Regions from separate parts of the Paenibacillus sp. FSL H8-0104 genome, predicted to be linked through region 2. Evidence: a T-box and tRNA genes for the amino acid it is inferred to sense, from the RefSeq annotation. Region 2 holds a T-box; the other regions hold tRNA genes.

Region 1 (3,249 bases), 1.7 Mb from region 2:
AAAGCGGTACGCGAGCTGGGTTCAGAACGTCGTGAGACAGTTCGGTCCCTATCTGTCGTGGGCGTAGGAAATTTGAGAGGAGCTGTCCTTAGTACGAGAGGACCGGGATGGACGTACCGCTGGTGTACCAGTTGTTCCGCCAGGAGCACCGCTGGGTAGCTATGTACGGACGGGATAAACGCTGAAAGCATCTAAGCGTGAAGCCCCCCTCAAGATGAGATTTCCCAGTATGTAAGACCCCTTGAAGACGACGAGGTAGATAGGCTGGGGGTGGAAGTGCAGCAATGCATGGAGCTGACCAGTACTAATCGGTCGAGGGCTTATCCAATAGCAAGTTGTAATTCGCGTGTTTCGTTTCGAATCTAGTTTTCAGAGAACGATCTCTGAAGCATATTCCCTGATAGCTCAGTTGGTAGAGCACTCGACTGTTAATCGAGTTGTCACAGGTTCGAGCCCTGTTCGGGGAGCCATATGGAGAGGTGTCCGAGCTGGCCGAAGGAGCACGATTGGAAATCGTGTAGGCGTCACAAGCGTCTCGAGGGTTCGAATCCCTCTCTCTCCGCCATAATATTAAGGCCCGTTGGTCAAGGGGTTAAGACACCTCCCTTTCACGGAGGTAACAGGGGTTCGAATCCCCTACGGGTCATAATAACTTCAAAAAAAGAAGTTGATTTTTACAACAAGATTATGGTATGATCATAAATGTGTTGTTCGGAGGCTTAGCTCAGCTGGGAGAGCATCTGCCTTACAAGCAGAGGGTCGGGGGTTCGATCCCCTCAGCCTCCACCATATAAACTTTATAACGACGCGGGGTGGAGCAGCCCGGTAGCTCGTCGGGCTCATAACCCGAAGGCCGCAGGTTCAAATCCTGCCCCCGCAATTATACTTTCCTTTGAGAAAGTGATCTGGAACCGTGGTGTAGTTGGCCTAACATGCCTGCCTGTCACGCAGGAGATCGCGGGTTCGAATCCCGTCGGTTCCGCCATTTAATCTTTACATGAGGCAAACTGTTCACTACATCTGCTGTATGGCACTGATGCCCTATATAAAGTGTAAGGAATTAAGATTAGACTTTATTATGGCTCGGTAGCTCAGTCGGTAGAGCAGAGGACTGAAAATCCTCGTGTCGGCGGTTCGATTCCGTCCCGAGCCACCATTTTTAAAATAATTTAATAAGCCGGTGTAGCTCAACTGGTAGAGCAACTGACTTGTAATCAGTAGGTTGGGGGTTCAAGTCCTCTCGCCGGCACCATGTAATCCTGGAGGATTAGCGAAGTGGCCAAACGCATCAGACTGTAAATCTGCTCCCGTACGGGTTCGGTGGTTCGAATCCATCATCCTCCACCAGTTTTTAGGGGCATAGTTTAAAGGTAGAACAACGGTCTCCAAAACCGTTGGTGTGGGTTCAATTCCTGCTGCCCCTGCCAATTAACTTTTTAGAAATTAACCTTTTATGGCGGTCGTGGCGAAGTGGTTAACGCACCGGTTTGTGGATCCGGCATTCGGGGGTTCAATTCCCCTCGATCGCCCCTTTGTTTTTTCATTTTTTATTGGGGATTAGCCAAGCGGTAAGGCAACGGACTTTGACTCCGTCATGCATAGGTTCAAATCCTATATCCCCAGCCATTATGCGGACGTGGCTCAGCGGTAGAGCATCGCCTTGCCAAGGCGAGGGTCGCGGGTTCGATTCCCGTCGTCCGCTCCAAAATATGGCGCCATAGCCAAGTGGTAAGGCACAGCTCTGCAAAAGCTTTATCCCCAGTTCGAATCTGGGTGGCGCCTCCAGCATATGCCGGCGTGGCGGAATGGCAGACGCGCTCGACTCAAAATCGAGTGGGAAACCGTGGAGGTTCGAGTCCTCTCGCCGGTATATTGAATAGCCCTACATGTTGCTTATGCAATGTGTAGGGCTATTTTTATTTTATATGAAACGATTTATGTGCAGTAAGAAAATCTAGAGTAAGAGAAGATGGACGTTAATAAAGATTGACGTATGATTATATTGAGTATATTGTAGATAAGTAAAGTCTTTAATATGGAGGAGTGAAGTAGAGTGACTAATGGAAAAAATGTATCGGATACCGATCTGTTATTTGATCTTTCTGTATGGGAAGAGGCATGGAAGAATCGTCCGAGAAGTTCAAAATATAAGAAGAAAAGCGTCCCCTCTAATATAGAAGAAGCTTTTGAGCGATGGGCCAGGGATTATCATGCACAGTCGTTCACCGAAGAAGGAAAGCAGCGTTCTGAACGCATTATGGGCTGGATTGAAAACCAGGGTGTGGAATTCGTAGGGTTATCCATTTTGGACATTGGAGCCGCTTCAGGCATATTTACCATTCCTTTTGCAGAAAAGGGGGCAAGTGTGACCGCAGTTGAGCCTTCTGAGTTACTCGTTTCACTCATGAAAGAGACGATACCTTCAGCTCTGGAATCCAAAATCGAAATCGTAAACGAACGATATGAAGAAATCTCCATTAAGGATAAAGGCTGGGAGAAGAAATATGACTTTGCATTTGCATCCATGTGTCCGGCGATGTCGGATTGGGAAACGATTGAGCAGGCGATCAATTGTGCCCGGAAGTATGTGTATATAAGTACTATGGCGGGACATAAGGAACACACACTAATGGATGAACTTAAGGATGTACTGGGTGTAACTTCTTCACACCAGGTCGGTGATATGGGGTATATCCAACAGTTGCTGTATTTGAAGGGCTATTCTTATACGATGATCATTACGAGAGAAGTTAACTCATTTGAAGTACCGGTGGAAGAGACTATCGAGAAGCTGCCAGAATGGCTTAATACGTATGAGTTACCATCGGATGAAGATTCTCTCAGACTGGCTGAAGAGTACATTCTGGATACGTACAAGGATAGTACGGTGACCTTCTCACGTGGAGGAAGATTTGGTAAGATTCTAATTCAACTTGAACAGCCCAATATGAAAACAGTTCGCACTAAGGATAAGCGATAAATCGCATAAGCGTGGCACGTGTACTGATAATCAGGAATTGAGACTGAGACAATGTAGTCTAACGTCTAAGATGACACTAGGAAGCATCACAACGCTGTGCCAAAAGATGAACGGTTGAAACATAGAAGTTAAAATTGCAGAAGTAAAGTTGTAAGTGAAGGGAGCAGATATGTGCTCCCTCTTTTTTTGAAGCGAATAATTAATTGACTATACTAAACAAAATCCTCGGTTACTTGAAGATGTTAAGCTGCTTCATGAGACTGCACATG
Region 2 (3,249 bases):
AGCTACAACGAACCGTGGCGGATTCTTCGGCGGTGGCGGCGGATTCATGAAAGGCATGATGCTTGGTGGTCTTGCTGGTATGATGTTTGGCGGATTGTTCGGTGGCATGGGCGCTCTGGGTAACATCCTTGGATTGCTCGTGAACGTTGCAGCAATTATGTTGATTGTTATGCTGGCTATGGCACTCTTCAGAGCCATCTCCAATCGTCGCAAACCTGCAGCGGATGGTCGTTATGACCGTCGCAATGATCGTGATGATGACCGTAACAGAAACGGACGGTACTAATCTCTATGGTTCTGAGCATGGATGAAATTGTGAATGCAATCTGTATTCATATGGCAGAACGTAAGGGTGTACGTCCAACCGATGTGAATGTAGAACTGAGCTGGGAAGAAGATACAGGTTATTCCGCTGAAGTTTGGATCCAAGGACGCAGTCAATATCTGGTCGAGTCCAATATGATTGAAGCGATTCTTCGTTACCTGCACAGTGAATACAACATCCGGGCGTACCGTGAAAATGTGCGACTTGATCTGGATGAAGAAATCACAGCGATCGTTAATCAATAAGATAGGTCAATCACTGGCCTGATATACGAAAGACCGCCTCCCCTCTGTCGCCTGACAGAGATGGAAGGCGGTCTTTTTGTTTCTGTATTTGTAGCTCTATTTGTGCGTCTATTGTAGTCTCTATACGTCTCTGTGTTACGTTCTAATTCTTGGAAACTACGATTGAAGTTTAACCAGGCTGTAGTTCTTCTTACCTTTACGGATAATAATGAATTTACCGCCAATGCCATGCTCTGCCGACACTGTGAATTCAAGCTCCGTGATTTTCTCACCGTTCATGGAGATAGCGCCTTTAGTGACATCCTCACGCGCCTGGCGTTTGGATGGCTCCAACCCCAGATCTACGAGCCAGTCGACGATATTTTTCGCTTCCCCGTCCGTTTCGAATGTTGGCATTTCCTTGAAACCCTGCTCGATTTCATCTGCTGTCAGGGAACGGATATCACCACTGAACAGCGCCGCTGTAATACGTTTAGCCTGTTCGAGCATTTCTTCGCCGTGAACGAATTTTGTCATTTCTTCCGCGAGTGCTTTCTGTGCTTCACGTCTGTGCGGCTCTGTCTCTACCTTTTCAGCCAAAGCTTCGATTTGTTCTTTGCTGAGGAAAGTAAAGTATTTCAAGTATTTAATGACATCACGGTCATCTGTATTCGCCCAGAACTGGTAGAATTCAAATGGTGTCGTTTTGTTCGGATCAAGCCAGATTGCGCCGCCAGCTGTTTTACCGAATTTGGTTCCGTCCGATTTGAGCATGAGCGGAATGGTCAGACCATACGCCTTCGCTTCAGATCCTTCTTTTTTACGAATCAGATCAAGACCACTCGTGATATTCCCCCATTGATCCGAACCGCCAATTTGAAGCTGTACATCTTCGTTTTGGAACAGGTGCAGGTAGTCGAGTGATTGAAGGATCTGGTATGAAAACTCGGTGAACGAGATTCCGCCTTCCAGTCTGCTCGCAACTACATCCTTAGCTAACATTGTGTTAAGGTTAAAGTTTTTGCCGTAGTCACGCAAGAATTCAATCACATTGATTTTGTGTGTCCAATCGTAGTTGTTCACCATGCGAACCTGATTATCACCGTCTGTTACGAACAGCTTCTTCATCTGCGCTGTCAGTGCATCCACATTCTCCTGCACTTGCTCCATCGTTTGCAAAGAACGTTCTGCCTGTCGACCACTTGGATCACCAATCGTTCCTGTAGCTCCACCAATCAAAATAACCGGACGGTGTCCTGCCAGTTGAAAACGTTTCAGCATCATGAATGGAATGAGATGTCCGATATGCATGCTATCCCCCGTAGGGTCAACGCCGCAGTACAGTGAGATTGATTTGGTTTCAGTCAACTCACGCAGTCCCTCTGCATCTGTCTGCTGGTTAATGGCGTCACGCCACTGTAGTTCATCAATAATATTCATGTGTATAACCCCTTTTCTATCCTCAAGATTCAGTCATGATCTACGTTAAATTACGAAATTACACGCTGGAACGGCTTTTTTGGACACAAAAAAATCGCCTCCTTGTCTTCATTAGACACAGGGACGATTATCATAACCGTGGTACCACCCAAATTGCATGGACAACACGTGACCTTAACACGTTATCCATACCACTTTTGGCAATATATCGTTTGCCCATCCGCTTGGCATTACCCAAGTACTCCAGAGTGTAATTCGCAGCCCTTGTATGTATCAGGTTCCATCAACCCCTGACTTTCTGTAACAGGGACAAAGCCGCTACTGCGCTCTATCAACGTGATTCATGTATTCAATTTATAGCAAGTATAGCCGAACGTTTCAGTCATTGCAAGACCAAGTATTAATCTTCGAACAGAACAACGGATGCATAGTTGAAACCAGATTATATAATCATCATGTTCAATTTTCCGTGATAATAACCATAAGCTTTCTCCGCGATCTGATCCTCATTGTTCCAAAACTGCTGATCCAGCGCATCTAACTGCTGCTCTTGTTCCTTTGTCAGGAATTTAGGAATATCCCACAGTTCGGTAAGCCTTTCATCCTCTTTCAAGTGCTCAATGTAGCCGTATGCTGACGTTATAATCTCCACGACTTGAGTCGCACCAATGATATGTAATGCCCGCAACGCGTAACGGTATACCTCTTCCCCCCAGTTGCAGAAAAACTGTATAAAACCGCCATTAAAGACATCCGCCTCTAACAGCCATAAAGCAGCAATGTCCTGCTCATTCGAAGTCAACGATGCCCAGCCCTGTTCAGATTCATTCTTTTTTTCGACAAATAACACAGCATAGTCATACCATACGTCATTAATATCTTGCTCGCTCATGTAACACACCTCACTTTTCTTTATGCCATGCCCTCTAAGTCCTGACGTTTGCCCGTCTGATGCCAATGTAAATAAGGATTACCGATCTGCTGGAAGGCTTCCAGGACACCCCTGTTCAGGTCCTTCATCACTTCATTTGTATAGTTCAAATGCGTCTCTTTATTATCCACGCCATGTCTTTCCAACAACCCTACATGCGTCGCGGTGAAAATAATATCTTCCAGCAACCAATAGATGACTTCATCCGGCTGTTTCACCTGTTTCTCCAATGAGACGTGACCACGTTCGTATATTCGTACGATATACGTATCTTCTCCAGTCTCTACATAAGGCACCCCATCCCATTTAAAGGTCTCAAACAAGCGGTT
Region 3 (3,249 bases), 3.8 Mb from region 2:
GTTCCCTCAGAATGGTTGGAAATCATTCGAAGAGTGCAAAGGCATAAGGGAGCTTGACTGCGAGACCTACAAGTCGAGCAGGGACGAAAGTCGGGCTTAGTGATCCGGTGGTACCGCATGGAAGGGCCATCGCTCAACGGATAAAAGCTACCCTGGGGATAACAGGCTTATCTCCCCCAAGAGTCCACATCGACGGGGAGGTTTGGCACCTCGATGTCGGCTCATCGCATCCTGGGGCTGAAGTAGGTCCCAAGGGTTGGGCTGTTCGCCCATTAAAGCGGTACGCGAGCTGGGTTCAGAACGTCGTGAGACAGTTCGGTCCCTATCTGTCGTGGGCGTAGGAAATTTGAGAGGAGCTGTCCTTAGTACGAGAGGACCGGGATGGACGTACCGCTGGTGTACCAGTTGTTCCGCCAGGAGCACCGCTGGGTAGCTATGTACGGACGGGATAAACGCTGAAAGCATCTAAGCGTGAAGCCCCCCTCAAGATGAGATTTCCCAGTATGTAAGACCCCTTGAAGACGACGAGGTAGATAGGCTGGGGGTGGAAGTGCAGCAATGCATGGAGCTGACCAGTACTAATCGGTCGAGGGCTTATCCAATAGCAAGTTCTAAATCGCGTGTTTCGTTTCGAATCTAGTTTTCAGAGAACGATCTCTGAAATGTAAGCTAAGCTATGCGTTTGGTGGCGATGGCGGAGGGGTTCCACACGTACCCATCCCGAACACGACCGTTAAGCCCTCTAGCGCCGATGGTACTTGGACCGCAGGGTCCTGGGAGAGTAGGACGCCGCCAAGCGAAACCCCATTGGGGTATTTTTTTTCGAAAATTGATAAGGGCCCTTAGCTCAGTTGGTTAGAGCGCACCTCTGATAAGGGTGAGGCCGGTGGTTCGAGTCCACCAGGGCCCATAGCAAGACCACAACAAGAAATACACCAGAGTATGGGGCCATAGCTCAGCTGGGAGAGCGCCTGCCTTGCAAGCAGGAGGTCAGCGGTTCGATCCCGCTTGGCTCCACCATTCCCTGATAGCTCAGTTGGTAGAGCACTCGACTGTTAATCGAGTTGTCACAGGTTCGAGCCCTGTTCGGGGAGCCAGTAAGGCCCGTTGGTCAAGGGGTTAAGACACCTCCCTTTCACGGAGGTAACAGGGGTTCGAATCCCCTACGGGTCATAATATGGAGGCTTAGCTCAGCTGGGAGAGCATCTGCCTTACAAGCAGAGGGTCGGGGGTTCGATCCCCTCAGCCTCCACCATATAAACTTTATAACGACGCGGGGTGGAGCAGCCCGGTAGCTCGTCGGGCTCATAACCCGAAGGCCGCAGGTTCAAATCCTGCCCCCGCAATTATACTTTCCTTTGAGAAAGTGATCTGGAACCGTGGTGTAGTTGGCCTAACATGCCTGCCTGTCACGCAGGAGATCGCGGGTTCGAATCCCGTCGGTTCCGCCATTTTTTTTTAATGTAGTAAGGCTCGGTAGCTCAGTCGGTAGAGCAGAGGACTGAAAATCCTCGTGTCGGCGGTTCGATTCCGTCCCGAGCCACCATTTATAACACCATGTAATACGCCGGTGTAGCTCAACTGGTAGAGCAACTGACTTGTAATCAGTAGGTTGGGGGTTCAAGTCCTCTCGCCGGCACCATGTAATCCTGGAGGATTAGCGAAGCGGCCAAACGCATCAGACTGTAAATCTGCTCCCGTACGGGTTCGGTGGTTCGAATCCATCATCCTCCACCAGTTTTTCTATGAGTCATTAGCTCAGTTGGTAGAGCACCTGACTTTTAATCAGGGTGTCGAAGGTTCGAGCCCTTCATGACTCACCATTATATGCGCGTGTGGCGGAATTGGCAGACGCACTAGACTTAGGATCTAGCGTCTTTGACGTGGGGGTTCAAGTCCCTCCACGCGCATCCTTTATTTGCGGAAGTGGCTCAGCGGTAGAGCATCGCCTTGCCAAGGCGAGGGTCGCGGGTTCGATTCCCGTCTTCCGCTCCAATATTTTGCGCCCTTAGCTCAGCTGGATAGAGCGTTTGACTACGAATCAAAAGGCCGGGAGTTCGAATCTCTCAGGGCGCGCCATTATAACTTCATATTTTGCCGGCGTGGCGGAATGGCAGACGCGCTCGACTCAAAATCGAGTGGGAAACCGTGGAGGTTCGAGTCCTCTCGCCGGTATAGATAACGGGATGTAGCTCAGCTTGGTAGAGCACCTGGTTTGGGACCAGGGGGTCGCATGTTCAAATCGTGTCATCCCGATTGTTGTTATGCGGGTGTAGTTCAATGGTAGAACTTTAGCCTTCCAAGCTAATAGCGTGGGTTCGATTCCCATCACCCGCTTATATATTGAAAAAGAAAGAGACGGTACTCACCGTCTCTTTCTTTTTTTCTGCATTCACAGGCATATTGACCATGATTGTATGCAAAGATCACGGACTATATGGCTGATTAGCATGTACCAACATGTATCCCATCCTCACGATATATTCCCCTCTCTTTTAAGTCTGTCCTTAGTCATTGTGGAAGTGTTCAAATAGAGAAGGTCTAACACATGTTTGAACACAAGAATATCTTTTCTTTATCACAATTTATAAAAACGCTTACAAAAATAGCTTGCGTAAATCATTAACCTGTAATACCATATCAATTAAGCGCTTAACCTTTAGGGGTAAGGCGCTTAAACTTAACGTAGATTAAGCGCTTAACCCGTAAAGGAAAGGACGGCGATCAATTCATGAATACAATTCGACTAACGATGGCTCAGGCACTGCTTCGATACCTGGATCAGCAATATATCTCGGTTGACGGGGTGGAAACCAAGTTTGTGAAGGGAATCATCGGTATTTTTGGACATGGCAATGTAACAGGCATTGGAGAAGCGCTGGAGCGCAGTCCGGGAAGCCTGACGTATATGCAAGGCAAGAACGAACAAGGTATGGTGCATACGGCAACGGCTTATGCCAAGCAGAAGAACCGTAGACAGATTTATGCATGTACAACATCCATTGGACCTGGTGCTTTGAATATGATTACAGCTGCAGCTACTGCAACGGTGAACCGGATTCCGGTTTTATTGCTTCCTGGAGATAACTTTGCTACACGGGAACCGGACCCGGTACTTCAGCAGTTGGAAGTGAGCAGTGATTATACAATCTCAGCCACTGATCCATTCAAAGCCGTCAGCAAGTACTGGGATCGCATTGTTCGTCCCGAACAGCTGATGATTGCTGTTACACAGGCCATGCGTGTGCT

Evidence for each region. A T-box is a leader RNA that pairs with one kind of tRNA and senses whether it is charged. The one in region 2 lies ahead of tyrS (tyrosine--tRNA ligase), so its partner is inferred to be a tRNA-Tyr.
Region 1: it has a tRNA-Tyr gene. The T-box ahead of tyrS (tyrosine--tRNA ligase) is inferred to sense a tRNA for this amino acid. The anticodon was not compared.
Region 3: it has a tRNA-Tyr gene. The T-box ahead of tyrS (tyrosine--tRNA ligase) is inferred to sense a tRNA for this amino acid. The anticodon was not compared.

What each region holds. Positions count from the first base shown of each region.
Region 1 covers NZ_JBBOTC010000001.1:5,789,546-5,792,794, reverse strand. The annotation lists rRNA gene NST38_RS25625 (23S ribosomal RNA) at 1-328, shown strand, start outside; tRNA gene NST38_RS25620 (tRNA-Asn) at 395-470, shown strand; tRNA gene NST38_RS25615 (tRNA-Ser) at 474-565, shown strand; tRNA gene NST38_RS25610 (tRNA-Glu) at 575-646, shown strand; tRNA gene NST38_RS25605 (tRNA-Val) at 714-789, shown strand; tRNA gene NST38_RS25600 (tRNA-Met) at 807-880, shown strand; tRNA gene NST38_RS25595 (tRNA-Asp) at 908-985, shown strand; tRNA gene NST38_RS25590 (tRNA-Phe) at 1,081-1,156, shown strand; tRNA gene NST38_RS25585 (tRNA-Thr) at 1,177-1,252, shown strand; tRNA gene NST38_RS25580 (tRNA-Tyr) at 1,262-1,347, shown strand; tRNA gene NST38_RS25575 (tRNA-Trp) at 1,354-1,427, shown strand; tRNA gene NST38_RS25570 (tRNA-His) at 1,457-1,529, shown strand; tRNA gene NST38_RS25565 (tRNA-Gln) at 1,552-1,626, shown strand; tRNA gene NST38_RS25560 (tRNA-Gly) at 1,631-1,705, shown strand; tRNA gene NST38_RS25555 (tRNA-Cys) at 1,712-1,785, shown strand; tRNA gene NST38_RS25550 (tRNA-Leu) at 1,792-1,870, shown strand; gene NST38_RS25545 (class I SAM-dependent methyltransferase) at 2,054-2,980, shown strand.
Region 2 covers NZ_JBBOTC010000001.1:4,078,126-4,081,374, forward strand. The annotation lists gene NST38_RS18130 (hypothetical protein) at 1-286, shown strand, start outside; gene NST38_RS18135 (YxcD family protein) at 292-570, shown strand; gene tyrS (tyrosine--tRNA ligase) at 727-1,989, opposite strand; T-box leader at 2,106-2,333, opposite strand; gene NST38_RS18145 (DMP19 family protein) at 2,432-2,881, opposite strand; gene NST38_RS18150 (Imm63 family immunity protein) at 2,902-3,249, opposite strand, start outside.
Region 3 covers NZ_JBBOTC010000001.1:315,297-318,545, forward strand. The annotation lists rRNA gene NST38_RS01390 (23S ribosomal RNA) at 1-602, shown strand, start outside; rRNA gene rrf (5S ribosomal RNA) at 682-798, shown strand; tRNA gene NST38_RS01400 (tRNA-Ile) at 837-910, shown strand; tRNA gene NST38_RS01405 (tRNA-Ala) at 945-1,020, shown strand; tRNA gene NST38_RS01410 (tRNA-Asn) at 1,022-1,097, shown strand; tRNA gene NST38_RS01415 (tRNA-Glu) at 1,102-1,173, shown strand; tRNA gene NST38_RS01420 (tRNA-Val) at 1,180-1,255, shown strand; tRNA gene NST38_RS01425 (tRNA-Met) at 1,273-1,346, shown strand; tRNA gene NST38_RS01430 (tRNA-Asp) at 1,374-1,451, shown strand; tRNA gene NST38_RS01435 (tRNA-Phe) at 1,471-1,546, shown strand; tRNA gene NST38_RS01440 (tRNA-Thr) at 1,567-1,642, shown strand; tRNA gene NST38_RS01445 (tRNA-Tyr) at 1,652-1,737, shown strand; tRNA gene NST38_RS01450 (tRNA-Lys) at 1,748-1,823, shown strand; tRNA gene NST38_RS01455 (tRNA-Leu) at 1,830-1,910, shown strand; tRNA gene NST38_RS01460 (tRNA-Gly) at 1,921-1,995, shown strand; tRNA gene NST38_RS01465 (tRNA-Arg) at 2,003-2,079, shown strand; tRNA gene NST38_RS01470 (tRNA-Leu) at 2,097-2,175, shown strand; tRNA gene NST38_RS01475 (tRNA-Pro) at 2,183-2,256, shown strand; tRNA gene NST38_RS01480 (tRNA-Gly) at 2,267-2,337, shown strand; gene iolD (3D-(3,5/4)-trihydroxycyclohexane-1,2-dione acylhydrolase (decyclizing)) at 2,732-3,249, shown strand, end outside.